4 regions of the Streptomyces sp. S063 genome follow, and region 1 is predicted to be linked to each of the others. Evidence: riboswitches for the same ligand, from Rfam matches in the RefSeq annotation. Region 1 holds a riboswitch; each other region holds the start of a gene.

Region 1 (7,143 bases):
CGGGCGGGAGAGCCGGCGGTCGCCGCGTGGCGGAAGGCAGGGAGGGGAAACGCCCGCATGGGAAAGACTCCTCGGAACGTAGCGGTGTGTGAATGACGTGTGACGGCCAGATCCTGTCGCCATCGCCGCGCCGGGGGCCACGGTTACCGGGTGGCCGAAAGCTGCGGGGCAGCAGAGTGCCAGCCGGGGGAACGGCCTCACGGGGCCCGCTGCCTGGGACGATGTGGTGGCGGCAGCAAACTGCCAGGCACCTTGCGGCCATCCGCCGCCGACTTCGGGGCACCTTGCGGTCATCGCCGGGGCTCGCCTTTTCCGGCCCTGAACGCCCCGCTGGGCCCATCCATCCCGTGGACCTGGTCTATACCTTCACAACGCACCGCCCCTACACTCGCGCCCGGCGCTGAAGGGGCGTCCCGCACCGGCGTGCGGGGACGGCGTGACATCTGCGGGGGAGCCAGGGATGTTAGAGGTGCTGGGGCTGGACGCGCGGACGGAGCTGGTCTACCGGCTCGTCCTGGAGGAACCGGAACTGCGGCTCGACGAGATCGTGGCCCGGCTGGGGCGGAGCGAGGACGATGTGCGCCGGGCCCTGGACCAGTTGGCGGAGCTGTGCCTGCTGGACGACGGCCCCCACGGGGCGGAGCAGGGCCCGCCGGTCTTCCGGGCCCTGGACCCGGCGACCAGCCTGCCGTTCCTCCTCTCCCGCCGGGAGGCCGAACTGGCACGGCAGCAGCGGGGGCTCGAAGTCGCCCGGGACGCGATGTCGGCCCTCACCACGGACCGGGGGCGGCGGGCCGGCGGCGGATTCGACGCCGTCAAGCGGCTGGAGGGGCTCGACGCGGTACGCGAGCGGCTGACCGAACTGGCCGAGCTGGCCAGGACGGAATGCCTCTCGTTGCTGCCCGGCGGCGCGCAGTCCCCGGACACGCTGGAGGCGAGCTGGCCCCTCGACCGGCGGGCGCTGGAGCGCGGGGTGCGGCTGCGCAGCATCTACCAGGACAGCTTCCGCAACGACCCGCCGACCCTGCGCTACGTGAACCGGCTGGGGTCGCTCGGCGCGGAGAACCGGACGCTGCCGACACTGCCCCTGGTCATGGTGGTGGTGGACGGTGAGGTGGCGCTGGTGCCGCTGGACCCCGACGACGGGCGGGCGGGCGCCCTGGAGTTGCGCAGCAAGGGGGCGGTCGCGGTGGCCCGGATGCTGTTCGAGCAGCTGTGGGTGAACGCCACCCCGCTCGGCTCCGCTCCCGCCCGCGACGACAACGGGCTGACCCCGCAGGAGGACGAGTTGCTGTCGCTGCTGGCGAAGGGGCACACGGACGCGACCGCGGCCCGCCGCCTGGGGGTGTCGCTGCGTACCGTACGCCGGATGAACGCGGAGCTGACGGCCCGGATGCAGGTCCGCAGCAGGTTTCAGGCGGGTGCGGAGGCGGCCCGCCGGGGCTGGGTCTGAGCGGCCCGCGCCCAGTGAACCGGGTCGGCGTGCCGCCCGTGTCCTGTTGCGACACATCACCGTTGCCGGACCGCAATGCGGACAGGGGGTGACGCTGGTCGGACGCGTCCCATAGATTTCCTGCCCATCGCACCGGTGATCAGCGAGGGGACGGAGCACCACATGGCGGAATCACCCACACCAGCACCACCTGTCTCACCGGCATCGGGGCGGCGAGGGCCGACCCCGAAGTCCATAGCCGTCTGGAGCCTGGTGGCCCTGGCCGGCGCCATCGGCTGGGCCACTCTCGCGCTCTCGCGGGGTGAAGAGGTCTCCGCCGCCTGGATGCTGGCGGCGGCCCTCGGTTCGTACGCCATCGCGTACCGCTTCTACTCCCGCTTCATCGCCAACCGGGTGCTGAAGGCCGACAAGAACCGCGCGACCCCGGCCGAACGGCTGGACAACGGTGTCGACTTCCATCCCACCGACCGCCGGGTGCTGTTCGGCCACCACTTCGCCGCCATCGCCGGCGCGGGGCCCCTGGTCGGCCCCGTGCTCGCCGCGCAGATGGGATATCTGCCCGGCACGATCTGGCTCGTCGTCGGCGTCATCTTCGCCGGCGCCGTCCAGGACATGGTGACGCTCTTCTTCTCGACCCGCCGCAACGGCCGTTCGCTCGGTCAGATGGCGCGCGACGAGATAGGGCCGGTCGGCGGGATCGCCGCCCTCGTCGCGGTCTTCATCATCATGATCATCCTGCTCGCGGTCCTCGCGCTGGTCATCGTGAACGCGCTCGCGCACTCCCCGTGGGGTGTCTTCTCCATCGGCATGACGATCCCGATCGCCCTCTTCATGGGCGTCTATCTGCGCATCCTGCGGCCCGGCAAGGTCAGCGAGGTCTCCGTCATCGGCGTCGCGCTGCTGCTCCTCGCGATCGTCGCGGGCGGCTGGGTCGCCGAGTCGTCCTGGGCGGACTTCTTCACGCTGGAGCCGGGCACGCTGGTCATCTGGATGGTCGTGTACGGGTTCCTCGCCTCCGTGCTCCCCGTATGGCTGCTGCTGGCCCCGCGCGACTACCTCTCCACCTTCATGAAGGTCGGCACGATCGCGCTGCTCGCCCTCGGCGTGGTCGTCGCGCTGCCGACCCTGAAGATGCCCGCCGTCACCGACTTCGCCACCAACGGCCAGGGGCCGGTCTTCGCCGGCTCGATGTTCCCGTTCGTCTTCATCACCATCGCCTGCGGCGCGCTCTCCGGCTTCCACTCCCTGGTCTCCTCCGGCACCACGCCGAAGATGGTCCAGAAGGAGACGCAGATCCGGATGATCGGCTACGGCGCCATGCTGGTCGAGTCGTTCGTCGCGATCATGGCGATGATCGCCGCCTGCATCATCGACCCCGGCCTCTACTTCGCCATCAACGCGCCCGTCGGTGTGATCGGCGACAGCGTCCAGTCCGCCTCCCAGGCCGTGGCCAACTTCGGCTTCACCATCACCCCGGACGCCCTGGCCCAGGCCGCCAAGGACGTCGAGGAGGCGAGCCTGCTCTCCCGGACCGGTGGGGCGCCCACCTTCGCGCTCGGCATGTCGGAGATCTTCTCCGCGGTGGTCGGCGGAACGGCGATGAAGGCGTTCTGGTACCACTTCGCCATCATGTTCGAGGCGCTCTTCATCCTCACGACCGTGGACGCCGGGACCCGGGTCGGGCGCTTCATGCTCCAGGACATGCTGGGCAACGCCTACAAGCCGTTCCGCGAGGTCAGCTGGAAGCCGGGCGTCTGGTTCGCCAGTGCCGTCGTGGTCGGCGGCTGGGGCTACTTCCTCTGGGTCGGTGTGCACGACCCGCTGGGCGGCATCAACCAGCTCTTCCCGCTCTTCGGCATCGCCAACCAGCTGCTGGCCGCCGTCGCGCTGGCCGTCTGCACCACGCTGCTCGTCAAGTCCGGCCGGCTGAAGTGGGCGTGGGTCACCGCGGTCCCGCTCGCCTGGGACGTGGCGGTCACGCTCACCGCGAGCTGGCAGAAGATCTTCTCCGACGACGTGAAGATCGGCTTCTTCGCCCAGCGCGACAAGTACCAGGCGGGCATCGACGCGGGCGAGGTGCTGGCCCCCGCGAAGTCCATGGACGACATGCGGACCGTCGTCACCAACTCCACGGTCGACGGGGTGCTCAGCGCGCTCTTCGCCCTCCTCATCATCGTGGTGCTCGTGGACGCCGGCCGGGTCTGCTACAAGGCCATCCGCGACCCGGAGAGCGTCAAGCTCCACGAGACGCCGTACGTCGAGTCCAAGCTCGTCGCCCCGGCCTCGCTCTTCGCCACCAAGGAGGAGAAGGCCGAACTGCTCGCCGCCGGCGTCGGCCCCGAGGGCGGCATCCGCAAGGAGCCGGCGGAGACGGGGAGCCGGACATGACGCTCGCGGACGTACGACGGGTGGCCGGACGGATCCGCTGGTACGTCCGTGAGCTGACCGGCGAGTCCACGTACGACCGCTATGTGGCGCACGCGAGGGCGCACGATCCGGAGGCACAGGTGATGACCCGCCGCGCCTTCGAACGCAGCCGCACGGACGCCCGCGAGGCGGATCCCCGCGAGGGCTTCCGCTGCTGCTGAGCACCGCCGGCCGCACCGGGGCCGCCGCATCCCGTCCAGGGGCGCGGCGGCCCCTTTCCGTGGCCCCTTTCCGTGCCCCCCGTCCGGCCTCGGGCGCGCGGGACACGGCGCCCTCACCGTAGATAAGGATGTGCCCATGACATCGCGCTCCCGATCACCCCGGCTCCGGCCCCTCCACCTGACCACGACGCTGACCATGGCCCTGGCCCTGGCCCTGGCCCTGACCCTGACGGCGACGGGCTGCGGCACCGAGCCGGCACCCGACACCCGAGCGGCGGGCCCGAGCGGTTCGGCCGATCCAGCACCCGACCGGGCGGAGTTGGAGGCACGGGCGAGCGCCGCCCAGCTCGTCGCGGAGCATGTGTGGGTGACCGAGGCCGCGGGGTACGCCCTGGCCCGCCAGTCGGTCGGGGTGCTCGGCGACGACGGATTCGGCAGCGTCTACACCGAGCCGGAGGGCGGGCAGATCAAGCTGTCGGTGGAACGCCTCCCGCACGCCGACGCCGACTGCACGGACGGGCCCGCGGCGGGCGGCGGCCAGGAGCCCCTGGTGACGTGCGAGCGGGACGGCGAACAGTGGTACCGGGCCACGGAGTCGGGTCATGCGTACGCCCGGGAACAGGGTGACCTGGTGGTGACGTTGAGCGGGACACGCCGGGAGGTGGACCGGGCGACGCTGCGGTCGGCGGCCCTGGCCGCCCATCGCGCCGACGACGACGAGCTGGACCGGGTCCTGCCGCCCGCCGGGGAGACCGCCGGGCGGCAGCCGGTCGAGCGCGGTGATCTGCCGCCGGTCGGCGACGGCGCGCCGAACAACGAGGTGGGAGCGAGCGGCTGATGGATCTGACGATCAGAGTGGCGGAGCCCGCCGAGTACGGCGTGCTCGGCGGGATCGTCGCCGAGGCGTATCTCGGCGACGGCCTGCTGGACGGGCCGCAGGACCCGTATCTCGTCAAACTGCGGGCGGTGGAGCAGCGGGCGGCCGAGGCGGAGGTGCTGGTCGCGCTCGACGCGGACGGGGCGGTGCTCGGCGGTGTGACGTATGCCGCTCCCGGCACGCCGTGGCGTGACATCGCCGGTCCGGACGAGGCCGAATTCCGGATGCTGGCCGTGGCTCGTGCGGGGCGCGGACGGGGCGTGGGCGAGGCTCTCGTGCGGGCGTGCGTCGAGCGGGCCCGGTCGACGGAGGGTGTCCGGGCGCTGGTGCTGTCGACGCAGCCGGGCATGCTCTCGGCCCATAGGATCTACCGTCGGCTCGGCTTTCTCCGGACCCCCGAACGGGACTGGGAGCCGGTGCCGGGCCTGCGGCTCATGACCTTCCGGCTGCCGCTGGAGGCGGTGTCCTGAGGGGCACATGAAATCGACGCGACACAACATGTGGGGGCCGCAGCTTCTGGCGGCCCCCACATGTATGCTCGACCTCGCTGTCGCCGCAGGGGAATCCGGTGCGAATCCGGAACTGTCCCGCAACGGTGTGATCAGTGTGCTTTTGCGCACCTGCAAGTCCGAAGACCTGTCGACAGCGCGTCCGGCTCGACCGAACCGGATGCCAGACGTCCGGGCCTCGCGGATAGGCCGGTGGACGCCGTCAGCGGTGCTGCCCCGACCCGGGTTTCGCGCTGCCCGGCTTCCCCTCCTTCCGCCGGCCCCCTGCCGAGCGAGGGAAAGCCCCGTGACCATCGCGCCCGCCGATCCGGTTTCAGCCACCGAATCCGCCGTGTCCGCAGCGTCCACCACGGCCGGGAAGGCCTCCGACGACGGACCCGGGACCGCCCTGCTGCGGACCCTGACCGACCTCACCGTCGATCTTCCCGACACCGACCCCGGACGGGTCGCCGCCGCAGCCCTGCGCGGGCGCAACGCCCGTTCCGACGAGGCCGAGCTGCGCTCGCTGGCCACCGAGGCGGCGGCGGGGCTGATCTCCGAGGACCCGGCGTACTCCCGGCTGGCCGCCCGGCTGCTGACCCTCTCGATCGCCGACGAGGCGGCCGGCCAGGGCGCGACGTCCTTCTCCGCCTCGGTCGCCGTGGGCCACCGCGAGGGCCTGATCGCCGACCGCACCGCCGCCTTCGTCCAGCTGCACGCGAAGGCGCTGGACGAGCTGGTCGAGCGGACGCTGGCCGAGGGCGCGGACGACCGCTTCGGCTACTTCGGTCTCCGTACGCTGCACAGCCGCTACCTGCTGCGCCACCCGATCACCCGGCAGGTCATCGAGACCCCGCAGCACTTCATGCTGCGCGTGGCCGCGGGCCTGGCCGAGGACGAGTCGGTGCGGGCGCTGGACGAGGTCGCCGCGCTCTACGGGCTGATGAGCAAGCTGGACTACCTCCCCTCCTCCCCCACCCTGTTCAACTCCGGCACCCGGCACCCGCAGATGTCCTCGTGCTATCTGCTGGACTCGCCGAAGGACGAGCTGGACTCGATCTACGACCGCTACCACCAGGTGGCGCGGCTCTCGAAGCACGCGGGCGGCATCGGTCTGTCGTACTCCCGCATCCGCGCCCGGGGTTCGCTGATCCGGGGCACCAACGGGCACTCCAACGGCATCGTGCCGTTCCTCAAGACGCTGGACGCCTCGGTGGCGGCGGTGAACCAGGGCGGCCGGCGCAAGGGCGCGGCAGCGGTCTACCTGGAGACCTGGCACGCGGACATCGAGGAGTTCCTGGAGCTCCGCGACAACACCGGTGAGGACCAGCGGCGTACGCACAACCTGAACCTGGCGCACTGGATCCCGGACGAGTTCATGCGCCGGGTCGAGGCGGACACCGAGTGGTCCCTGTTCTCCCCGGCGGACGTGCCCGAGCTGGTCGACCTGTGGGGCGACGCGTTCGACGAGGCCTACCGGGCGGCCGAGGCCGAGGGGCTGGCCCGCAAGACGATCCCGGCGCGTGAGCTGTACGGCCGGATGATGCGGACCCTCGCCCAGACCGGCCAGGGCTGGATGACATTCAAGGACGCCTCCAACCGGACCGCGAACCAGACCGCCGAGCCGGGGCGGGTCGTGCACTCGTCGAACCTGTGCACGGAGATCCTGGAGGTCACCGACGACGGCGAGACGGCCGTCTGCAACCTGGGCTCGGTCAACCTCGGCGCGTTCGTCAG
Region 2 (7,143 bases), 1.9 Mb from region 1:
ACGTAGGAGCAGCCGATCACCGGCGAGGCGGGCAGGCCCATGACCGGACCGTTGGGGGCCGGTCCGAGCTTGCGGTCCCGACTCAGCGGCAGACCTGCGCCTCGACTTCGGCGGATGTGCCCGATGCGGATACACCACCTCTCACATTCACTAGCCCCCCCGAGTCCCGAGCACAAGACAGGTGCGAATAGGGCAGTCGGCGTAGCGGCCGCCCGTGGAAGCGCGGCCAGCCCGACTTTGGCTTTCCCCAGGTCAGCGCACTCGTCCGCGTGGCTTCAGCGGGGTCGTGGGCAGTTCCGGGGCGGACAGGCGGGCGCCGTCGTAGCCCTGCACCTCGCCGAACCGAGAGCCCTCCTCCCAGTCGTTTCGCGCCTGTACGATCTCCTCGCCGGATCGGCCGATGAAGTTCCAGAACATCACCAGCTCCTCCTCGAACGGCTCGCCCCCCAGAAGCATCAGCCCCGCGTCGGAGAGGGCACGCAGGGGGAGTTCGGTACGTCCGCAGCCGAGGTAGAGCATCGAGCCGGGCAGCACGGGCACGCCGTCGACCTCGGCCTCGCCCGACATGGACAGGACCGCGTACTCGAAGTCGCGATCCAGGGGCAGGCGGGTCTCGGCGCCGCCGGTCAGGGACAGGTCGGCGCCGACGATCGGCGTGTACGTCGTACCGGGCGAGGCCGCCCCGTCCAGTTCGCCCAGGATGACGGTGGCGGACAGGCCGGCGGCCGTGACGACGGGCAGGTCCGCATGGTGCTGGAAGTGCGGCTCGACGTTGCGGTGGACGTCCGGAAGGGCCACCCAGAGCTGCGCCCCGTGCAGAAGCCGGGCATGTTCCTTCGGGCTCTCCTCGGAGTGGCTGATGGCGCGGCCCGAGGTCATCAGGGCGAGTTCGCGGGGGCGTACCGTCTGCAGACTGCCGAGGCTGTCCCGATGGAGCACCTCCCCTTCGTGAAGCCAGCTGACGGTCTGGAGCCCCATGTGCGGGTGCGGCGGGACCTGCATGCCCGGCTCGTCGGCGATGTCGTCGGGGCCGTAGTGGTCGACGAAGGCCCACGCCCCCACCATGCGCCGGCCGAGGTTGGGCAGCAGGCGGCGTACCTCGGTGGACCCGCCCAGCTGGACATGGCGGGGAGCCAGCAGCTCACGGACGGGCTCGGCGCCGACGAAACCCCGCCCGCCGCAGACGGAGGGAGTGGCCTGGCGATCGAGATTGCTCATGACGCTCAACCTATTCCGGCAGGGGCGCGGAGCGTCGGGCCCCACGCCAGAACTTTAGTGGAATGTTCAACCATTGTGCGGTGTTGTCATGGCTGAACGTACGGCGGGGCCGCCCGGGGACGGGCCGCACCACACGAAGGAGGACACGTGAGCGAGACCGAGACCTACTACGAGTTCGGCACCGCCGCCGACCGGTGGGACCGGGCGCGGATGTTCTTCGAGGCAAAGGAGTACCTGACGGCCGCGCGGATCCTGGGCGGACTCGTCGGGGAGGCGCCGGAGCAGGTCGCGCCGCGGCTGCTCCTGGCGCGCTCTTACTACCACTCCGCCCGGCTGGGCAAGGCGGAGGCGGAGCTGCGGAGGGTTCTGGAGCTCGACCCGGTGGAGACGTACGCGCACCTCATGCTGGGCCGGACGCTGGAACGCCAGGGGCGCGACGCCGACGCGGCGCCGCACCTGCGGATGGCCGCGGCCCTCACCGGTGACTTCGGCCCCGGAACCGACCGCTCCTGAGCCGCCGCCCCACGCCACCCGCCGGGCCGGGCCCCTCCGGTGCGGGCCCGGCCCGGCGCGGGGCCGTTCCAGTGCGGGCACGGCCTCCTTTACCCGTCGGTACGGGCGTCGGACAATGGGGTCTTCAGACCGAAGGGGTGGGGGATGAAGGGATCCAGCAGCGGCGCGTTACGCCGGGCGCGGTCGGCCGCGCTCATCGGGCTGGCGGTGGCGGTCTCGGCCGGCTGCTCCGGCGGTGACGACGGCGGGACGAAGGGGGATGTGACGGAACTGCGCGTTCGTGTGCCGGGGTCCACAGCTGGACCGACAAGCCGTGCGGCATCCTCACGGCCGCACCGCCCGCCGAAGGCTTCAGCCTCGGCAGCACCACCGACTCCGCCTCCCCCGAAGGCCGGGAAGACATCGGCGAGGACGGTGCCCGGCCGCGCTACCGGCAGACCGGCTGCCTCGCGGATCTCAAAGGCCCGGACGGCGCGTTCTGGAAGCTCAGCGCCACGGCCTCGGTGTACGAGGACCCCGAGCCCGCCCATCACGCGTACCGCGTCAAGGAGGACCTCGACCGCGCGCACGGGCGCGGGCCCGAGAAGGTGCACGACACCGCGTACGCGCTGTCGGCCGACGACGGCGGCCGCCCCGGCCGCACCCTCCTCCTGTGGAACGGCGACCTGGTGCTCACGGTGTCCGCGTACGCGCCGCACGGCAGTACGGAACACGAGGCGCGGGAGGACCTGGAACGGATCCTCGGCAACGTGGCCCGTCGCATGGAGGACGGCCTGCGCGACCACGACGCCCCCTCCCGCCCCCCACCCCTTGATGTCAGGGCCCCATAGCCGCCGGCTCGTGAGCCCCGGGCTGCCGGACCCAACGTCTCGGATCAGGCCTCCGGACGGGTGTTCGCCACCCGGTCGAGCCACTCCTTCATCAGCGCCGCCTCGGCGGTGCTCAGCCCCGCCCCGTGCTCCTTCCGCAGCAGGAAACTCAATCGGGCCGCCGCCGTGGGGACTTCGGCTTCCGCCGGGGCGCACGGCGATTGTTCCTGCGGCACTTCCGGCGTGACCACCGTGGCGTACAGCGCGTCACGCACGCGGTGGGACGTCGCCGTCGGGCGATTCCCATCGTTACCCCTCCGGACCCGCCCGGAGCCGCCCGGGCCCGTCCGTCCACGACAGAACCCGCCGGATGTTCCCCGGCGGGTTCTGTCGTACAGGTCAGCAGGTGCGCGAAGGCCGCACGTCAATCAGCGCGGGCTCAGCTCAGCGCACCCGCGGTGTGCGGCGCCGCCGCACGCGTGGCGGGCGTCAGGAGCCGTTCGGTGAGATAGCCGAAGACGAGGCCGAAGGTGCTCCACAGCGTCGCCTGGACCGCCAGCGTCGAGAGCCGGAACTCCCACAGCAGGGTCGCCGGGAAGCCCTTGCCCACCTCGTCGAAGGAGGGCAGGAAGGCGTAGGCGAGACCGATCAGCACGACGAATCCGGCGACGGCCGCGATGCTCGCGTTCCAGTTGCCCAGGCGGGGTGCGAGCCGCTTGCCGATGATGACGGCGGCGACGGCCAGCAGCACACTGAGGGCGACCATCAGGAAGAACAGGGTGGTGCGCTTGCCGATGGTGTCCGGGTTGCCGACGGCGGGCGGGTTCGCCGGGTACTTGAGGAACGGTACGACGTAGACCGTGAGCAGGGCGGCGCCCGCGACCAGCGCCGCGGTGGCCCGGGGGCCGAAGTCGCCGATGCGGCCCAGGGCGTAACAGAACACGAGGGCGGCGATCCCGCCCGCCGCGACGCCGAAGACGAGGACGCCGGTGGCGAGCCCGCCGGTGGCCTGCATGGTGCGGCTGACGAGCTCTTCGCCGCCGCCGTGGTCGTGACTGTGGGCCTCTTCGAGGGCGATGGCCGCGTCCACCTGGGACTCACCGAGGAAGTAGGCGACGACGAGCGCGAGCGCGCCCGCGACCAGGCCCGCGAGCATGCCGCGCACGAGCAGGGCTCTGACAGATATGGAGTTCACGATGGTTTCCTGATTTCTCTAGCTTGCCGCTGCCGGCCGCGTCCGCCGATTCCCCGGCGGGGCCGTTGTTCCTCAGGTGCCTCAGTGGCAGGGGAAGCCGAGCAGATGGCGGCCGTCGTGAACCCACTCGTGGACGCCTTCGCCCGAGATGAGTGCGGTGGCGCCCTGTTCGGCGCCGACGAAGTACAGCAGGACGAGCATGAGAATGCCGAAGAAGACCGCCCAAGGGGCAAGGGTCTTCGCCGAGACCGGAGTGATCCCGGACGCCCCGTCGCGGGAACGGCGGACTGAGCCATGGCAGAACCTCCTGTGGGAACACGCGTCCCTGTCGTGGTGCCTCGGACGAAGGTGGCGGGTCTGACTTCCCCGCCCGGAGGCGGGTTCACAGTGGCGCGACCGTGCCGGATTCTCACCGGACTTCCATCCCACCCTCGTCATGGTCGACGTGACCATACCGCCTGTCCGCGAGCACCGCCATGGTCCAATGTGCAGCGTCACGGCGGGCGGATTCCTTGGCGTGACAGGGCTGCGGGCCCCTGGTGCGGATGTGAGAGCAGGGACATGACAGTACGGGCGATATTGATCTCGCCGGCGATGAACGCCGCGCTGCGGGAGGCCCGTTTCGACGGCGACTCCCCTCTGGACCGTTCCGGCCGGGAACGTGCGCGTGCCGCCGCCGGCGCGGTGCCGGTGGCCGGGCTCGCGCTCAGCGGCCCCTCCGGCCGGTGCCGCGAAACCGCCGGGGCCCTCGGCCTGGCGGCCCGCACCGAACCGGCCCTGGCCGGCTGGGACCTGGCGGGCTGGGCCGGCCGCCGCCTCGACGAGGTGGCCGCCGCCGAACCCGCCGGGGTGGCCGCCTGGCTCGGCGACCCGTCAGCGGCTCCGCACGGCGGCGAGTCGCTGCGCGACCTGGTGACGAGGACCGGGGTGTGGCTGGACTCCCTCGGCGGACCGGACGCACCCGGCGCGAGCTTCCTGGCGGTGGCCGAGGCCGCGGTCGTCCGGGCTGCGGTCGTCCACGGGCTGCGGCTGCCGACGGAGGCGTTCTGGCGGCTGGACGTCGCGCCGCTGACGCTGACCGAACTCAGCGGGCGCTCCGGCCGGTGGAACGTGGCGCTCGGACGCCCCCTCACCGCTCCCCCGACCGGCTGACCGGCGCGGCCCGACCTCACTCGGCCGGCCGGCCGTCACATCCCTTCGCGTTCCCGCCAGTCGGGCCGGACCAGCACCGCCGTGGCGACGATGTCGTCCTCGATCCGCCAGCGCCCGTGCAGCGTCGTCGGCAGGGCCGGGTCGGTGAGCAGCAGGCGGGCGGCGAAGGTGCCCTCGGCGGCGACCGGGCCCGGGGACCCGTCGCCGCCTTGCGGAGTGTCCGTGCGATGGATAGTCAGATCCGCCTCGACGAAGTCGAGTTCCACGCCGGTGACCGGATACCAGGTCTTGAAGACGCTCTCCTTGGCGCTGAACAGGATGCGGTCCCAGTGGATCTCGCCCGTGCCCTCCGGCGCGGGCGGACCGATCCGCTCGCGTTCGGCGGGCAGGGTCACCAACTCCCTCACGCCGGGGGGAAGCGGGCCGTGCGGCTCAGCGTCGATGCCGAGCGACAGGACGTCGGTCGCACGGGCCAGCGCGGCCGCCCGGTAGCCGGTGCAGTGGGTGAGGGTGCCGACAATTCCCTCGGGCCACAGAGGCCTCCCCCGGTGACCGTGCAGTACGGGCACGGGTGGCAGGCCGAATCCCGCCATGGCGCGCCGGGCGCAGGCGCGGGCCGTCGCGAAATCGTTCCTGCGTTTGGGCACGCTGCGGGCGATCAGCGCCTCCTCCTCCGGGAAGAGGGTTCCGTCCGGAACGGTCTCCGCGCGGGTGGCCGCCGAGGAGACGTCGGCGGGCAGCAGCAGCTCGATCACGATGCGCCTCCGGTGGTGCGCGGCTGTGCGGACGGTCCGGTCCCGGCCCCCTCCGGCGGGGCGGGCTCACCCTCGTACGGGAGGATCTGCCGCAGCAGGCCGCGCGGGTGCCCCCGCTTGCGCCACTCCCGGGGGTAGCCGATGGAGACCTCCTCGAAGCGCACCCCGTCGTACCAGGTCGTACGAGGGATGTGGAGGTGGCCGTAGACGACGGCGCTGACGTTGAAGCGGCGGTGCCAGTCGGCGGTCAGTTCGGTGCCGCACCACTGGGCGAACTCCGGGTACCACATCACCGACGTGGGTTCGCGGACGAGCGGCCAGTGCCCGGCGAGGACGAGGGGTATCCGCCGGTCGTGCTCCTCGAGCCGGCGGGCGGTCTCGGCAACGCGGGCGCGGCACCAGTCCTCCCGGGTCGGGTAGGGGTCGGGGTGCAGGAGGTACTCGTCGTTGCAGACGATGCCGCTTTCGTGCGCGACGGCGAGCGACTGCTCCTTCGTGTGCGTTCCCGGGGCGCGGAAGGTGTAGTCGTACAGGAGGAAGAGCGGCGCGATCGCCACCGGTCCGTCGGGGCCCGGCCAGAGCGGGAAGGGGTCCTCCGGAGTCGTCACCCCGAGCTCCCGGCACAGCGCGACGAGGTGGTCGTAGCGGGCCTGGCCGCGCAGCTGGACCGGGTCCTTGGCCACGGTCCAGAGCTCGTGGTTGCCGGGGGTCCAGATGACCTGGGCGAAGCGTTCCGCGAGGAGCCCGAGCGCCCACCGGATCTCCTCGGGCCGCTCCGCGACGTCGCCCGCGACGATCAGCCAGTCGTCCGCGGACGTCGGATGGAGGGACTCGACGATCGGCCGGTTGTCGGTCACCGCCGCGTGCAGGTCGCTCACGGCCAGCAGACGGCCCTCGCCCCGCTGTCGGGGTCCGTCGCCGGGGGACGGTACGGCGGCGGGGGCACCGTGCGGTGCCGGGTCGCTCGGAGGATTCATGGGCACGGAAATCCTGATCTCTCGGCAGTCGTCCGGCTCCGTCCGCACGGTGAGGAGCCCCTGGGTACGTAGCCTCTCACGCTCCCCTCCCCCGCCTCCCGGGGGTTTTCGGGTTCGGCCGTGTCGGCGGCCGCGCCTGGCGCCGGCGCGGCAGCGGCTCCGTCAGTCGTCTTGTGTGCGGCGGGAGTTCAGTTCGTTCACCGCTCCGAGCGCGTCGCCGATCGTGGTGTAGTCGACGGCGATGAAAGTGACCGGGCTGCCGCGCTCCGCCTCGCAGGCCCGGGCCCGTTCCAGGACCCACTCGCGGGCGTTGACACGACCGGCGTCCAGGCGGCTGCCGCCGGCGTTCGTGATGAAGTGGTTGAGCAGGAAGAGCTGTTTCCCGGTGCCGCCCCGGTGGGGTGCGCAGGTCATCTCGGAGGGACTCCGAAAGGCGAACGGGGTCTCCATGCCGTACCGGTAGAAGTTGCGGTACCAGGGGGCCGGGCCGTCGGCCTTCTCGGCGAACACCACCAGCCTGCGGC
Region 3 (7,143 bases), 1.7 Mb from region 1:
CCGCGCGGCGGCTGGATGAGGATGAGGAGGTTCCCGCGCCGCAGGGCCGCGAGGACGATGTCGCCCTCCGGGTTGGCCGAGCGGTCCACGAACATCTCGCCGGGGGCCGGGCCCCAGTGCCGCTCGACCGCGAGCCGCAGCTCCTGCGGAAGTTCGGCGAACCAGCGGCGGTAGTCGGCGGCCGGGATGCGGACCGGGTTCTTCGCCAACTGCTCCTCGGTGAGCCACTCCTGGTCGTGACCGCCCGCTTCGATCAGCGCGTAGATCAGCTCGTCGCCGTCGCCGGAGACCAGGCCCGGGATCTCCTCCTCGGGGCCGAAGTCGTACCCCTCGGCGCGCAGGCGGCGCAGCAGGGCCACGGCGCTGGCGGGGGTGTCGAGGCCGACCGCGTTGCCGATGCGGGAGTGCTTCGTCGGGTAGGCCGACAGCACGAGTGCGATCTTCTTGTCGGCGTTCGGGATGGTGCGGAGCTTCGCGTGGCGTACGGCGATCCCGGCGACCCGGGCGGCGCGCTCGGCGTCGGGGACGTACGCCGGGAGCCCGTCCTCGTCGATCTCCTTGAAGGAGAAGGGGACCGTGATCAGGCGGCCGTCGAACTCCGGCACCGCGATCTGGGTGGCCGCGTCCAGCGGGGAGACGCCCTCGTCGTTCTCCTCCCAGGCGGTACGCGGGCTGGTGAGGCAGAGCGCCTGGAGGATCGGTACGTCGAGCTGGGTCACCGCGCCCGCGTCCCACGACTCGTCGTCGCCGCCGGCCGACGCCTCGGCGGGCTTGGTGCCGCCCGCCGCGAGGACCGTGGTCACGATGGCGTCGGCGGAGCGGAGCCGGTCGATGAGGTCGGCCTCCGGGGTGCGCAGAGACGCGACGTACAGCGGGAGCGGGCGGCCCCCGGCGTCCTCGACCGCCGTGCACAGCGCGTCCACGAACGCGGTGTTCCCGCTCATGTGGTGGGCGCGGTAGTAGAGGACGGCGACGGTCGGCGCACCCTCGGGCACCGCCCGGGCCTCCCGCTCCAGCGGGCCCCACGCGGGGGCCGGGGCGGGCGGCTCGAAGCCGTGGCCGGTCAGCAGCACGGTGTCGGAGAGGAACCGGGCCAGCTGCTCCAGGTTGGCGGGCCCGCCGTGCGCGAGGTAGGCGTGCGCCTCGGCCGCGATGCCGATCGGCACGGTGGAGGCGGCCATCAGCTGGGCGTCGGGGGCCTGCTCACCGGTCAGCACGACGACCGGGCGGCCGGTGGCCAGCACCGCGTCGAGCCCCTCCTGCCATGCCCGTACGCCACCGAGGAGCCGTACGACGACGAGGTCGACGCCGTCCAGCAGCTCCGGCAGTCCGTCGAGGTCCACGCGGGAGGGGTTGGCGTACCGGTAGCTGACGGGTCCCTCGGAAGCGCGGGCGCTCAGGAGGTCGGTGTCGGACGTCGACAGGAGCAGGATCATGCTGCGTCAGGCCTTCCTCGGGGTGTCCACGCCCCGGGCGGGTGTCGGAGGGTCTCCCCGGGCGGCCCGGTGGCTACCGGGTGCTCGGAGAAGGGAGTTCCTGACTCGTCCGGCAGCCGGTGGTGGCGGCGACCGGACTCACAGTGGCGGGACCGCGCCGGAATCTCACCGGGCTTCCTCCCCTGTCGCCGTCTGGCGATGGCGGCCTGAACGGACCACCGCCTGCATCCTAAGCGGCCGGGGTGGGGGCGGGGCAGGGGGCGGGGGTGCGGTGGTGATCACTGTTTGCGGGGACGGTGGCGCGGGGCGTGGCGGCCGCTGCCCGGTGTGCCGCGGTTCCCGGTGCGAGGCGGGCCGCTCCCCCGTGACCCGCTGTCCCGCAGGTCACAGCCGCGGGCCCATCGCCGGCACCGGCCCGGTCGGTATGCTCGCCGCCATGCCCGATTCCGCCCCCTCGCCCCTTTCCGCGGGCGGCCCAGCCCTCCGCGGCGGCGGCGACGCCTGCCCGGGGACGCTGCGGCTGCACCGGGCCGACGACGGTGCGCTGGCCCGGGTCCGGGTGCCCGGCGGGGTGCTGAGCGCGGACCGGGCGGACGCGCTGCTCGCGGCGGCCGAACGGTTCGGGGACGGTGAACTGCACCTCACCTCGCGGGGCAACGTCCAGCTGCGCGGCCTCGGCGCGGAGTGCGGGGGCGCCCTCGCCGAGCTGCTCACCGCCGCCGGGCTGCTGCCGTCCGCCGCGCACGAGCGGGCCCGCAACATCGTGGCCTCTCCGCTCGCCGGGCTGGACGGATCGACCCCGGTCAGCGGCTGGTTGTCCGAACTGGACCGTCTGGTCTGCGGATCGGCCGCCGCCGCCTCGCTCTCCGGCCGCTTCCTGTTCGCCCTGGACGACGGCCGCGGTGACGTGGACGCGCTGGGCGCCGACGTGACCCTGATCGCGGCGGGCGACAGCTGCCTCCTGCGGATCGGGACTGCGGACGAGGTGTTCCGGGTGCCGAGCGGGGAAGGCCCGCGCGCCGCGCTCCTGGCCGCCGAGGCGTTCCTCCGCGCCGCCCGGGACTCCGGCGCGTGGCGCGTGAAGGACCTGCCCGACGACGTACGGGCCGCACTGGTTCGCGCGGTCAAGGCGGCGGCCGGTCCGGCGGTGGACCGGCCCCGTCCGTCTACGGCGACTCCCCCCGCCCCGGGCCCGCACGGCTCCTCGAACGCGATCAGCGTCGACGTACCCCTCGGACGGCTCACCTCCGCGCAGTGGCGGCCGCTCACCGAAACGGCCCGCCGGCACGGCGGCGAGCTGCGGCTCACCCCGTGGCGCGGGATCGTCGTCCCCGGGCCGTTCGGGCGGCCGGAGGACGCGGCGGCGGCGCTCGACGCCCTGGCGGCGGCCGGGCTGATCACCGCCCCCGACTCCCCGTGGGCCGGCGTCGGCGCGTGCATCGGCCGCCCCGGCTGCGCGAAGTCCCTGTCCGACGTGCGGGCCGAAGCGGGGGCCGCCGTCGGGCCGGTCGGGCGGCTCCCTGTGTACTGGTCCGGGTGCGAACGCCGCTGCGGCCACCCCCACGGGGAGTGGATCGACGTGGTGGTCACCCCCGACGGGCACCGGATCTCGCACGTACGGGGAGAGCGGCGGGACCCCCCGCGGGCGGTCCGGGACGACCCGGCCGCGCTGGCGGCGGCGGTGGCCGCGGCCCGCGCCCTCTGACGCAACACCCGACACACCCGATGCCCCTGCCGTATCAGCGGAAGAAAGCGACAGCACTGTGCACCAGTACGAGAAGGACGGACCGGCGATCTACCGCCAGTCCTTCGCCACCATCCGCGCGGAGGCGGATCTCGCCGGGCTGCCCGCCGACGTCAGCCAGGTCGCCGTGCGGATGATCCACGCCTGCGGCATGGTCGACCTCGTCAAGGACCTCGCCTTCTCGCCGAACGCCGTGGCCGACGCCCGCGCCGCCCTGCGCGCCGGCGCACCGATCCTCTGCGACGTGGCGATGGTCGCCAGTGGGGTCACCCGCAAGCGGCTGCCCGCCGACAACGACGTGGTGTGCACGCTGTCCGACCCGTCCGTGCCCGAGCTGGCCGCCCGGATGGGGACCACGCGGAGCGCGGCGGCCCTGGAGCTGTGGCGGGACCGGATGGAGGGAGCGGTGGTCGCGGTCGGCAACGCCCCGACGGCCCTGTTCCGGCTGCTGGAGATGATCGAGGAGGGCGCCCCGCGCCCGGCCGCCGTGATCGGCGTCCCGGTCGGCTTCGTCGGCGCGATGGAGTCCAAGGAGGCCCTGGCCGAGCACCCGTCGGGCCTGGAGCACCTGATCATCCGCGGCCGGCGCGGCGGCAGCGCGATAGCGGCGGCGGCGCTCAACGCCATCGCGAGCGAGGAAGAATAGTGACTTCTCCCTTGAAGGACGCCGGCCGCCTCTACGGTGTCGGGCTCGGCCCCGGCGACCCGAACCTGATGACTCTGCGGGCCGTTCAGGCCATCGGCGAGGCCGACGTCGTCGCGTACCACAGCGCCCGGCACGGCCGCTCGATCGCGCGCTCGATCGCCGCCGCGCACCTGCGGCCGGACCACATCGAGGAGGCCCTGGTCTACCCCGTCACGACGGAGACCACGGACCATCCCGGCGGCTACCGGGGCGCGTTGGAGGAGTTCTACGAGGAGGCCGCGGCCCGTCTCGCGGCGCATCTGGACGCGGGGCGCACGGTCGCGGTGCTCGCCGAGGGCGACCCGATGTTCTACGGCTCGTACATGCACATGCACAAGCGCCTGGCGGACCGGTACGCCACCGAGGTCATCCCGGGGGTCACCTCCGTCAGCGCGGCGGCCGCCCGGCTCGGCACCCCCCTCGTCGAGGGCGAGGAGATCCTGACGATCCTGCCCGGCACGCTGCCGGAGGAGGAGCTGACGGCCCGCCTCGCCGCGACGGACACGGCGGTCGTGATGAAGCTGGGACGGACGTTCCCGGCGGTGCGCGGGGCGTTCGAGGCGTCGGGCCGGCTGCCGGAGGCACGGTACGTCGAGCGGGCCACGATGGCCGGGGAGCGTACGGGCGAACTGGCGGACGTCGACCCGGAGTCGGTCCCGTACTTCTCGGTGGCGGTGCTGCCGAGCCGCGTCGACGCGCCGCGTCCTTCCGGAAGAGCCGGCGGCGAGGTCGTGGTCGTCGGCACCGGCCCGGCGGGCCCGCTGTGGCTGACGCCCCAGACGCGGGGCGCGCTGGCGGCGGCGGACGACGTGGTCGGCTACACCACCTATCTGGACCGGGTGCCGGTACGGCCCGGCCAGGCGCGGCACGGCTCGGACAACAAGGTGGAGTCGGAGCGGGCGGAGTTCGCACTGGACCTGGCCCGGCGGGGCCACCGGGTCGCGGTGGTCTCGGGCGGCGACCCCGGGGTCTTCGCGATGGCGACGGCGGTGCTGGAGGTGGCCTCGCAGGACGCGTACGCGGACATTCCGGTCCGTGTGCTGCCCGGCGTCACCGCGGCGAACGCCGCCGCCGCCCGCGCGGGTGCGCCGCTCGGCCACGACTACGCCACGATCTCCCTCTCGGACCGGCTCAAGCCGTGGGAGGTCATCGCGGAGCGGCTCCGCGCGGCGGCCTCGGCGGACCTGGTGCTGGCTCTGTACAACCCGGGCTCCACGTCCCGTACGTGGCAGGTCGGCCGGGCCCGCGACCTGCTCCTGGAGCACCGGTCGCCGGACACCCCGGTGGTGCTGGCGCGGGATGTGGGCGGGCCGACGGAGTCCGTCCGTACGGTGCGGCTGGCCGATGTCGATCCGGCGGAGGTGGACATGCGGACGCTGCTGATCGTGGGCTCGTCGCAGACGCGGTGGGTGAAGCGGGGCGAGGACGGCCGGGGCATCGTCTGGACGCCGCGCCGTTACCCGGAGGCGTAGAACCGATGCCCGCCGGGCCGCTGCCGAGAGGCGTAAAGCCGATGCCCGGCGGACCGGTTCCCGGGAGAGGGGAGCCGGCCCCGGCGGGCCGGTTCCCGCGGGCCGGGGTCCGCTACCCGGAGGCGTGGAGCCGCGCCACCCAGCGGGCGGCCTCGTCGGGCGTACGGGCCACCGGCACCCCTTCCGGTACCGGTGGCCGCCGGACGACCACGACCGGAATCCCGGCCTCACGGGCGGCGGTGAGCTTGGGGGCGGTGGCGTCCCCACCGCTGTCCTTGGTGACGAGAACGTCGATGCGGTGGCGCCGGAGGAGTTCCCGCTCGCCGTCGAGGTCGAACGGCCCCCGGTCGAGGAGCACCTCCATCCGGGCCGGGCAGGGCGGCTCCGGCGCGTCGACGGACCGCACGAGGAACCACAGCGCGTCGAGGCCCGCCCCCGCGAAGGCGGCGAGCCCCATCCGTCCGGTGGTGAGGAAGACCCGCTCGCCGAGTGCGGGCAGCAGCCCGGCGGCCTCGGCCAGCGATCCGGCGGAGTGCCAGCGGTCACCGTCCTGGGCGACCCAGCCGGGCCGGCAGAGGGCGAGGAGGGGAACATGGGCCAGGGCGGCGGCCTCGGCGGCGTTCCGGCTCATGGCGGCGGCGAAGGGGTGGGTGGCGTCGATGAGGGCGTCCACGCCGTGCTCACGTACCCAGGCGGCGAGCCCCTCGGGTCCTCCGAACCCGCCGACGCGGACATCGCCCGGCGGCAGCCGGGGGGCGGCGACGCGACCGGCGAGCGAGGTGGTGACCCGGACGCCGCGGTCGCCGGCCAGGCTCTCGGCCAGCCGGCGCGCCTCGGTCGTACCCCCCAGGACAAGAACATGCACGGCAGCAGGCACAGGCATCGGAACGGACTCTTCTCGTGAACGCTGAGACGCAGGGCGGTCGCAGTGCCCAACTCAAGCACACCGGTCTGCGCCCGGGCTGGACGACCGGCGCCTGCGCGACGGCGGCGACCACGGCCGCGTACACGGCGCTGCTGACCGGCGACTTCCCGGACCCGGTGTCCATCACGCTGCCGAAGGGCCAGTCACCGTCGTTCGCGCTGGCGGTGGAGGAACTGACGCCGCAGGGGGCGTGCGCCGGGGTGGTGAAGGACGCGGGCGACGACCCGGACGTGACGCACGGCGCGCTGGTGCGGTCGACCGTACGGAAGCTGCCGCCCGGCTCCGGCGTGGTGTTCCGGGCGGGCCCGGGTGTGGGTACGGTGACGCTCCCCGGCCTGCCGCTGGAGGTGGGGGAGCCCGCGGTGAACCCGGTGCCGCGCCGGCTGATGCGGGAGCACGTGGAGCGGGTGGCGGCGGAGCACGGTGCGGCGGGCGACGTGGAGATCACGGTGTCGGTCGACCACGGCGAGGAGATCGCCCGCTCGACGTGGAACGGGCGCCTGGGCATCGTGGGCGGCCTGTCGATCCTCGGTACGACGGGCGTGGTCGTCCCCTACTCGTGCTCGGCCTGGATCGACTCGATCCGCCGGGGCGTGGACGTGGCGCGGGCGGCGGGCCTGACGCATGTGGCGGGCTGCACGGGCTCGACGTCGGAACGGACGGTGCGCGCGGAGTACGACCTGCCGGACATCGCGCTGCTGGACATGGGGGATTTCGCGGGGGCGGTGCTGAAGTACGTGCGCCGTCACCCGGTCGACCGCCTCACGATCTGCGGCGGCTTCGCCAAGCTCTCCAAGCTCGCGGCGGGCCACCTGGACCTCCACTCGGCCCGCTCCCAGGTGGACAAGGCCTTCCTGGCCGGACTGGCCCGCCTGGGCGGT
Region 4 (7,143 bases), 3.8 Mb from region 1:
CCCGATGCCGGTGTGGACGAACAGGAGCGGGCGGTTGCGGCGCTGACGGGTGGTGAGCCCGTCGTCCGGCACAATTGTCGGCTGTCCCTGCGGCATTAAGCGGCCCTCCCGGCTGCGGTGACGTCCTTGACGAGCCCGGCGATCGAGTCGGCCCGCAGCTCGTCGAGCGTCACGGCGGTGCCTCCCAGCTCCCGGGCGAGTTCTCCGGCGAGACCGAGGCGTACGTACCCCGACTCGCAGTCCACGACGACCGAGGCCGCCCCCTCGGCCCGGTGCAGCCGCGCCGCCCGCCCCGCGAGCGCCACGGGCTCGGGCCCGCCGGTCGCCCGCCCGTCGGTGACGACGACGAGCAGGGGCCGCCGCGACGGATCGCGCAGCCGCTCCACCCGCAGCACGTCATGGGCCTTGAGCAGCCCGGCGGCCAGCGGAGTGCGCCCGCCCGTCGGCAGCGACTCCAGCCGGGCGGCGGCCGCGTCCACGGACGAGGTCGGCGGCAGCGCCACCTCCGCCTCCTTGCCCCGGAAGGTCACCAGGCCGACCTTGTCCCGCCGCTGGTAGGCGTCGAGCAACAGGGACAGCACGGCCCCCTTGACCGCGCTCATCCGCTGCCGGGCCGCCATCGATCCCGACGCGTCCACGACGAACAGCACGAGGTTGCCCTCACGCCCCTCCCGGGTCGCCTGCCGCAGATCGTCCCGGCGCACCACGAGCCCGCGCCCCGCACGCCCGCGCGCACGCTGGTGCGGGGCGGCGGCCTGCACGGTCGCGGCCAGGTGAAGCTTGGTCAGCGACCCCTGCGGGCGGCGCGCGCCGGTCGTACGCCCGTGCTCGGTACGGGCCCGGGAGCGCCGCCCGGCCGCGCCCTCGCCGAGCCCCGGCACGCTGAGCATCTTCGTCCGGAACGGCTCTGCGGCGGCCACGGGCCGCTGCTCGCCACCGGCGGGCCGACCGGGCGTCCCGGGCGCGTTCTCGGGGGCCTGGGACGGCGTGTCGCCGTCTTCCGGGGCCGGCGGCGTACGGTCCCCGTCGGCCTGGGGCGGCACGCCACCGCCACCACCGCCGTCACCGCCGCCATCGGGCCCGGGATCGGGATCGTCGTCGTCGTTGTTCTCCTGCGGGCCGGCCTCGTCCAGCGTCCGGTCGAGCTTGTCCTCGTCCAGACCGGGCGCGTCGAACGGGTTGCGCCGCCGCCGGTGGGGGAGCGCCAGCAGGGCCGCCTGCCGTACGTCGTCGGCGGTGACCTCCTCGCGCCCGGCCCAGGCGGCGAGCGCGGTGGCGGTACGGGCCATCACGATGTCGGCCCGCATCCCGTCGACCTCGAACGCGGCGCAGGTGGCGGCGATCTGCCGCAGTACGCCGTCGCTCAGCACGACCTGGGGCAGCAGGACGCGCGCGGCGGCGATCCGCTCGCGCAGTGCGCCCTCCTCCTCGGCCCAGCGCGCGGCGAACCCCTCGGGGTCGTCGTCGTACGCGAGCCGGCGCCGCACGACCTCGACCCGCTCGTCGGTGTCCCGGGACGCGGAGACCTCCACGGTCAGCCCGAACCGGTCCAGCAACTGCGGTCGCAGCTCGCCCTCTTCCGGGTTCATCGTCCCCACCAGCAGGAACCGCGCCGCATGCCGTACGGAGACGCCTTCGCGCTCGACGTACGAGGCGCCCATGGCGGCCGCGTCCAGCAGCAGGTCCACCAGGTGGTCGTGGAGGAGGTTGACCTCGTCGACGTACAGGATTCCGCGATGCGCGTCCGCCAGCAGCCCCGGTTCGAACGCCTTCACGCCCTCCGAGAGCGCCCGCTCGATGTCCAGCGCCCCCACCAGCCGGTCCTCGGACGCCCCGACGGGCAGCTCCACGGTCCGCGCGGCCCGCGCCGCCCCGGCCGCCTCCGCGTGCGGCCCGTCGGGACACGCCGGGTCCGGCGAGACCGGGTCACAGGAGAACCGGCACCCGGGCACCACGGAGACCTCGGGCATCAGCGCGGCGAGCGCCCGCACGGCGGTGGACTTGGCGGTCCCCTTCTCACCCCGCACGAGCACGCCGCCGACGGCCGGACTGACGGCGTTCAGCAACAGCCCGAGCCGCAGGTCGTCCTGTCCGACGATCGCGGTGAAGGGATACGGCGTACTCACAAGGCCTCCTGGTCGACATGCTGTTCAGCTTCTACGTGACCGGTCACATCAATCCCCTGGCCCCTTGACCCGGCAGACCCGGCGGACCCGGCGGAATCAAGCGCCTCGGGCGACGGAGGCGCGGGGTCCGGGACAGCGCCCCGGCTCGCCGAACCACCCGCACCCACGTCACCCGGCGCCGAAGGCGCCCCCGGCGGCACGAACGGCAACCGGGACGGCGCCCCACCCTCGATCAACCGCCACAACGCATCCGTGTCCGCATGCTCCTCCACCAGATCCCCCAGCCGATCCAGCTGCTCCTCCCGCAGCACCCCGAAACTCGTGTCCGGCGCGGGAACGAACCGCCGCCCGGCGGCCCGGGCCACCTCCACCAGGAACCGCCGCCGGAAGGCATCGCTCTCCAGCGACCCGTGCCAGTGCGTCCCCCACACCGCCCCCACCCGGCACCCGTCCAGGAACGGCTCCCCGCCCCGTACGTCGGCCACCCCGTGGTGGATCTCGTACCCCTCCACGGGCTGGCCCAGCGCCGAACCGACCGGCCGCGCCAGCGTCTTGTCCCGGTCGAAGCGAATCCGTACGGGGAGCACCCCCAGCCCGTCCACGACCCCCGCCCGCGACTCCACCTCGTCCTCGATGCGCTCCCCGAGCACCTGGAACCCGCCGCAGATGCCGAGCACCGGCCGGCCCTCCGCCGCCCGCCGCACCAACGCGTCCGCGAGCCCCCGCTCGCGCAGCCAGGCCAGCGCCTTCACCGTGCCGCGCGTCCCGGGCACGATCACCAGGTCCGCGTCGGCCAGCTCCTCCGCCCGGTCCACGAACCGCACGACGACGCCCGGTTCGGCGGCCAGCGCGTCCACGTCCGTGAAGTTGGACATCAACGGCACCGCGCAGACCGCGACCCGCAGCACGTCCTCGCCGTGGGGCGGCGCCACGACCGACTCCCGCACCGCACCCCGCAGGGAGACCCGCAGGCCGTCCTCCTCGTCGATGCCGAGCCCGTGGGCGTACGGCAGCACCCCGTACGTCCGCCGCCCGGTCAGGCCGTACAGCATGTCGAGCCCCGGCTCCAGCAGCGAGACGTCGCCCCGGAACTTGTTCACCAGGTAGCCCGCGACCAGTGACTGGTCCTTGGCGCTCAGCAGCGCCGTCGTCCCGAAGAACGAGGCGAAGACCCCGCCCCGGTCGATGTCCCCGACGACCAGCACGGGGAAGCGGGCGGCCCGGGCGATGCCCATGTTCACGATGTCGGTGCGCCGGAGGTTGATCTCGGCGGGGGAGCCCGCCCCCTCGCAGATCACCGCGTCGTACGTCGACCGCAGCTGCTCCAGGCAGTCCGTGACCGTCCCGAGCAGCGCCTCCTGACGGCCCCCGTGGTACCCGCGGGCGCTCATCTCGCCGACCGGCTTCCCCATCAGGACGACCTGGCTGGACCGGTCGCCGCCGGGCTTCAGCAGCACCGGGTTCATCAGGGCCGTCGGCTCCACCCGGGCGGCCTGCGCCTGCATCGCCTGGGCGCGTCCGATCTCCGCGCCCTCGCGGGTCACGAAGGAGTTGAGGGACATGTTCTGCGCCTTGAACGGCGCGACCTCCACGCCCCGGCGCACCAGCCAGCGGCAGATGCCCGCCGTGACGACGCTCTTGCCCGCGTCGGAGGTCGTTCCCGCGACCAGCAGTCCGCCGCCCCTCATGTCCGCCCCCGCTTCCGTCCTGTCGATGACCGTCCCGCGACCGACCGCCGCGCGACCAGGTGGCCCGCCGCCAGCCGGCCCGCCACACACACCCCCAGGGCCAGCGCACTCACGCGGCGCGACAGCCGCACCGCGCGCTCGATGTCCGCGCCCCGCACGTCCCGGCCGGCCGCCCCGTTCAGGACGGGCCGGTGCTCGACGCGCCCCGCGTACGCGAGCGTGCCGCCCAGCCGTACGCCGAGCGCCCCCGCGAACGCCGCCTCGACCGGCCCCGCGTTCGGGCTCGGGTGGCGGTGCGCGTCCGCCTTCCAGGCGCGTACGGCCTGAGCGGGCCGCCCGCCGCTCGCCACGGCCAGCGCGGCCGTCAGCCGGGCGCCCGGCCACCCCGCCACATCGTCCAGGCGCGCCGAGGCCCAGCCGTAACGGCGGTGGCGGGGAGACTTGTGGCCGACCATCGCGTCCAGCGTGTTCACCGCCCGGAAGCCGACGAGCCCCGGTATCCCGCCGATCGCCCCCCACACCAGCGCGCCGACGACGGCGTCCGAGGTGTTCTCGGCGACCGACTCGACGACCGCGCGGGCGATCCCCGGCCCGTCCAGGGAGTGCGGATCGCGCCCGCACAGGTGCGGCAGCCGCTCCCGGGCCGCCTCCAGGTCCCCGGCGACCAGCGCGCCCCCGATGGCGCGGGCCTCCCGGCCCAGCGACGTCACCCCGACCACGGACCAGGCGGTGGCGGCGGTCAGCGCGACGGCGAGCGCGGGGCGTCCCCGTACGGCGCGGGCGGTCAGCGCGGCGGCCCCCACGGCGCCTCCGGCGCACACCAGGGTGTGCAGCGCGCCCCGGCCACGGTCGTCACGCCACAGCAGGGACTCGACGCGCGCCGCGGCGCGGCCGAATCCGGCGACGGGGTGGCCCCGCCGCGGATCGCCGAACAGCGCGTCGGCGACCATCCCCGCCGTGGCGCCGTACGCGAAGATGCGATCGGCACGCACGGCTCAGCCTGTCGTGGGAAGAGGCGTTCCGGCACGGAGAGGCACAGGGAGGGGCACGAGAAGCGGCGCACTGCGGCCGGGCATGGCGTAGGTCCTCACTCAGGGTCCGCGCCCTGGTTCGACGTGACCGGCGACGAGAGTCTCCTGGCTCCCGGATCCGCAGTTCCCCCGGCCTTCCAGCCCGCGTACCGCGAGCCGTGACATCCGGTGTGGGGGAGTGCTCCCCGGTGACAGTGGCGGGACCGCGCCGGATTCGCACCGGCTTCCTCTGCTGTCGCCGTAAATGGCTCCGGCAGTCCACCACGCCCTGAGAACAGCCGTCAACTCGCTGTTGACCTGCGGGGCTCGACTGTGGGCGGACGCACATCGGGCCGGACACACGAGGGTGTGTCCGGCCCGGGGGAGTGCGGGGTACGGGGTCAGGCGACGATCAGATAGATCCCGTACGAGACCGCCGCCACGCAGAGCCCGAAGCAGGCGTACGCGCCGGCGCGCGCCAGGGCGACCGCTCCGCCGGAGGCGCTGCCTCCGGCCGTGGCGGACTGCTTGGAGAGGGCGACGATGCCCAGGGTGAAGAGGCCTACCAGCGCGACGGTGACCACGAGGCTGACACCGAAGACGGAGGCGAGAGCTGCCCAGTCGATTTTCATGCGGATCTGTCCTTACACCGTGGCCGGCGGCCGGGCCGGGTCGTCCGGCACCGGGGCCGGGATGGTGGTCGCGAGGTCGGAGGCCGGGGCCCCGACGGGCGGCGGCTGGACCGCGGCGATGGCCGTGGTGACGACGCCCTGGGGCTCGTCGCCGTCCGTGTCGTTGACGTTGTTGTGGTCCACGGGCTGGCGGCGCGAGGCCAGCCAGATCGCGAAGGAGCCGCCCACGAGCAGGATCGCGGTGACGGTGATGCCCCAGGGGCCCTGCTTGGTCAGGAATTCGGCGCCCGCGCCGACCAGACCCGCGGCCGGCAGAGTCAGACCCCAGGCGACGAACATCCGGGTGGCGGTGGACCAGCGGACCACGCCCCCCTTGCGGCCGAGGCCCGAGCCCATCACGGCGCCGGAGCAGGACTGCGTGGTGGAGAGCGAGAAGCCGAGGTGCGAGGAGGCCAGGATGACGGTCGCCGCGCTGGTCTGGGCGGCGAAGCCCTGCGGCGGCTGGAGGTCGGTCAGGCCCTTGCCCATGGTGCGGATGATGCGCCAGCCACCGAGGTAGGTGCCGAGCGCGATGGCGACACCGGCGGAGACGATGACCCACAGGGGCGGGTTGGAGCCGGGGGCCAGGACACCGCTGGTGACCAGGGCGAGGGTGATGATGCCCATCGTCTTCTGGGCGTCGTTGGTGCCGTGGGCGAGCGAGACGAGACCGGCGGAGGCGATCTGCCCGGCCCGGTAGCCCTTGGCGGTCGACTTCAGCTGGTTCGGGTCCGTGACGTTCCGGTTGATCCGGTACGTCAGCCGGGTGGCCAGCATCGCGGCGATACCGGCGACCAGCGGGGCGGCGATCGCGGGGAGCAGCACCTTGGTGACGACGGTGCCGCCGTTGATCGAGGACCAGCCGGCCGACATGACCGCGGCGCCGATCAGACCGCCGAACAGGGCGTGGGAGGAGCTGGAGGGCAGCCCCAGCAGCCAGGTCAGCAGATTCCACAGGATGGCGCCGACGAGCGCCGCGAAGATGACTTCTGTTCTGATGCCGTCTTCGTTGACGATCCCGCCGGAGATCGTCTTGGCGACCTCCACCGACAGGAACGCGCCGATCAGGTTGAGAACGGCGGACATGGCGACCGCTGTCTTGGGCTTCATCGCGCCGGTCGAGATGGTTGTCGCCATCGCGTTGGCGGTGTCGTGGAAACCGTTCGTGAAATCGAACACGAGAGCTGTTACGACCACAATCGCAAGCAGCAGCGTGATGTGTTCCATTTACCCAGGCAATCGTTCGACGTCAGTGGCTCGTGGACCGTAGGCAACCTGAGTGAACGGAAGATGAACTGAGCAGGGCGCTACGGTGACTCCAAGCGGAGTGCGACGCTTCCGCTTGTGTGCGGGTGAGGTGGTGCGAGGCCGGTGGGGCACGGCCTGGGCTGCCCTTTACTGCCCGTTGGCGAACATTTTGAACGGCCGTTCGGCACCCGGAAGAGATCCCCGTCACCCCTGGTGAGACGTTCCGGTTGCGCGCCCGCCCCCCTACGCTCGCCCCATGAGCGAGCAGCAGCTGGAATCCGTCCGCCGAGCCTGGCAGGACGTCGTCGACACGGCCCGCCGGAGCGCGGCGGAGGGCCTCGTCGTCGGCACCTCCGGCAACGTCTCTACCCGCGTCGGCGACCTCGTGCTGGTGACGCCC

What was found. Region 1 has a riboswitch for cobalamin ahead of CCZ36_RS24190 (ribonucleoside-diphosphate reductase subunit alpha). Riboswitches for the same ligand answer to the same signal wherever they lie in the genome.
Region 2: it holds a riboswitch for cobalamin, as region 1 does, so the genes downstream of both, CCZ36_RS32320 (CbtB domain-containing protein) here and CCZ36_RS24190 (ribonucleoside-diphosphate reductase subunit alpha) in region 1, are expected to answer to the same signal.
Region 3: it holds a riboswitch for cobalamin, as region 1 does, so the genes downstream of both, cobN (cobaltochelatase subunit CobN) here and CCZ36_RS24190 (ribonucleoside-diphosphate reductase subunit alpha) in region 1, are expected to answer to the same signal.
Region 4: it holds a riboswitch for cobalamin, as region 1 does, so the genes downstream of both, CCZ36_RS06070 (cobalamin biosynthesis protein) here and CCZ36_RS24190 (ribonucleoside-diphosphate reductase subunit alpha) in region 1, are expected to answer to the same signal.

Annotation. Positions count from the first base shown of each region.
Region 1 covers NZ_CP021707.1:5,202,258-5,209,400, reverse strand. The annotation lists gene CCZ36_RS24215 (helix-turn-helix transcriptional regulator) at 461-1,453, shown strand; gene CCZ36_RS24210 (carbon starvation CstA family protein) at 1,616-3,841, shown strand; gene CCZ36_RS24205 (YbdD/YjiX family protein) at 3,838-4,041, shown strand; gene CCZ36_RS24200 (hypothetical protein) at 4,178-4,879, shown strand; gene CCZ36_RS24195 (GNAT family N-acetyltransferase) at 4,879-5,388, shown strand; cobalamin riboswitch at 5,453-5,576, shown strand; gene CCZ36_RS24190 (ribonucleoside-diphosphate reductase subunit alpha) at 5,714-7,143, shown strand, end outside.
Region 2 covers NZ_CP021707.1:7,118,280-7,125,422, reverse strand. The annotation lists gene CCZ36_RS32345 (pirin family protein) at 253-1,218, opposite strand; gene CCZ36_RS32340 (tetratricopeptide repeat protein) at 1,366-1,731, shown strand; gene CCZ36_RS36140 (hypothetical protein) at 2,235-2,561, shown strand; partial or broken gene CCZ36_RS32330 (TetR/AcrR family transcriptional regulator) at 2,606-2,824, opposite strand; gene CCZ36_RS32325 (CbtA family protein) at 2,980-3,735, opposite strand; partial or broken gene CCZ36_RS32320 (CbtB domain-containing protein) at 3,817-4,031, opposite strand; adenosylcobalamin (AdoCbl) riboswitch at 4,077-4,171, opposite strand; gene CCZ36_RS32315 (histidine phosphatase family protein) at 4,297-4,887, shown strand; gene CCZ36_RS32310 (4'-phosphopantetheinyl transferase family protein) at 4,923-5,642, opposite strand; gene CCZ36_RS32305 (metallophosphoesterase family protein) at 5,639-6,619, opposite strand; gene CCZ36_RS32300 (hypothetical protein) at 6,782-7,143, opposite strand, start outside.
Region 3 covers NZ_CP021707.1:3,508,993-3,516,135, forward strand. The annotation lists gene cobN (cobaltochelatase subunit CobN) at 1-1,436, opposite strand, end outside; cobalamin riboswitch at 1,512-1,661, opposite strand; gene CCZ36_RS16000 (cobalamin biosynthesis protein CobG) at 1,861-3,141, shown strand; gene CCZ36_RS16005 (precorrin-8X methylmutase) at 3,200-3,826, shown strand; gene CCZ36_RS16010 (precorrin-2 C(20)-methyltransferase) at 3,826-5,337, shown strand; gene CCZ36_RS16015 (cobalt-precorrin-6A reductase) at 5,450-6,220, opposite strand; gene CCZ36_RS16020 (cobalt-precorrin-5B (C(1))-methyltransferase) at 6,238-7,143, shown strand, end outside.
Region 4 covers NZ_CP021707.1:1,354,028-1,361,170, reverse strand. The annotation lists gene cobO (cob(I)yrinic acid a,c-diamide adenosyltransferase) at 1-96, opposite strand, end outside; gene CCZ36_RS06080 (putative cobaltochelatase) at 96-2,126, opposite strand; gene CCZ36_RS06075 (cobyric acid synthase) at 2,123-3,814, opposite strand; gene CCZ36_RS06070 (cobalamin biosynthesis protein) at 3,811-4,806, opposite strand; cobalamin riboswitch at 4,944-5,075, opposite strand; gene CCZ36_RS06065 (hypothetical protein) at 5,226-5,456, opposite strand; gene CCZ36_RS06060 (inorganic phosphate transporter) at 5,469-6,722, opposite strand; gene CCZ36_RS06055 (class II aldolase/adducin family protein) at 7,000-7,143, shown strand, end outside.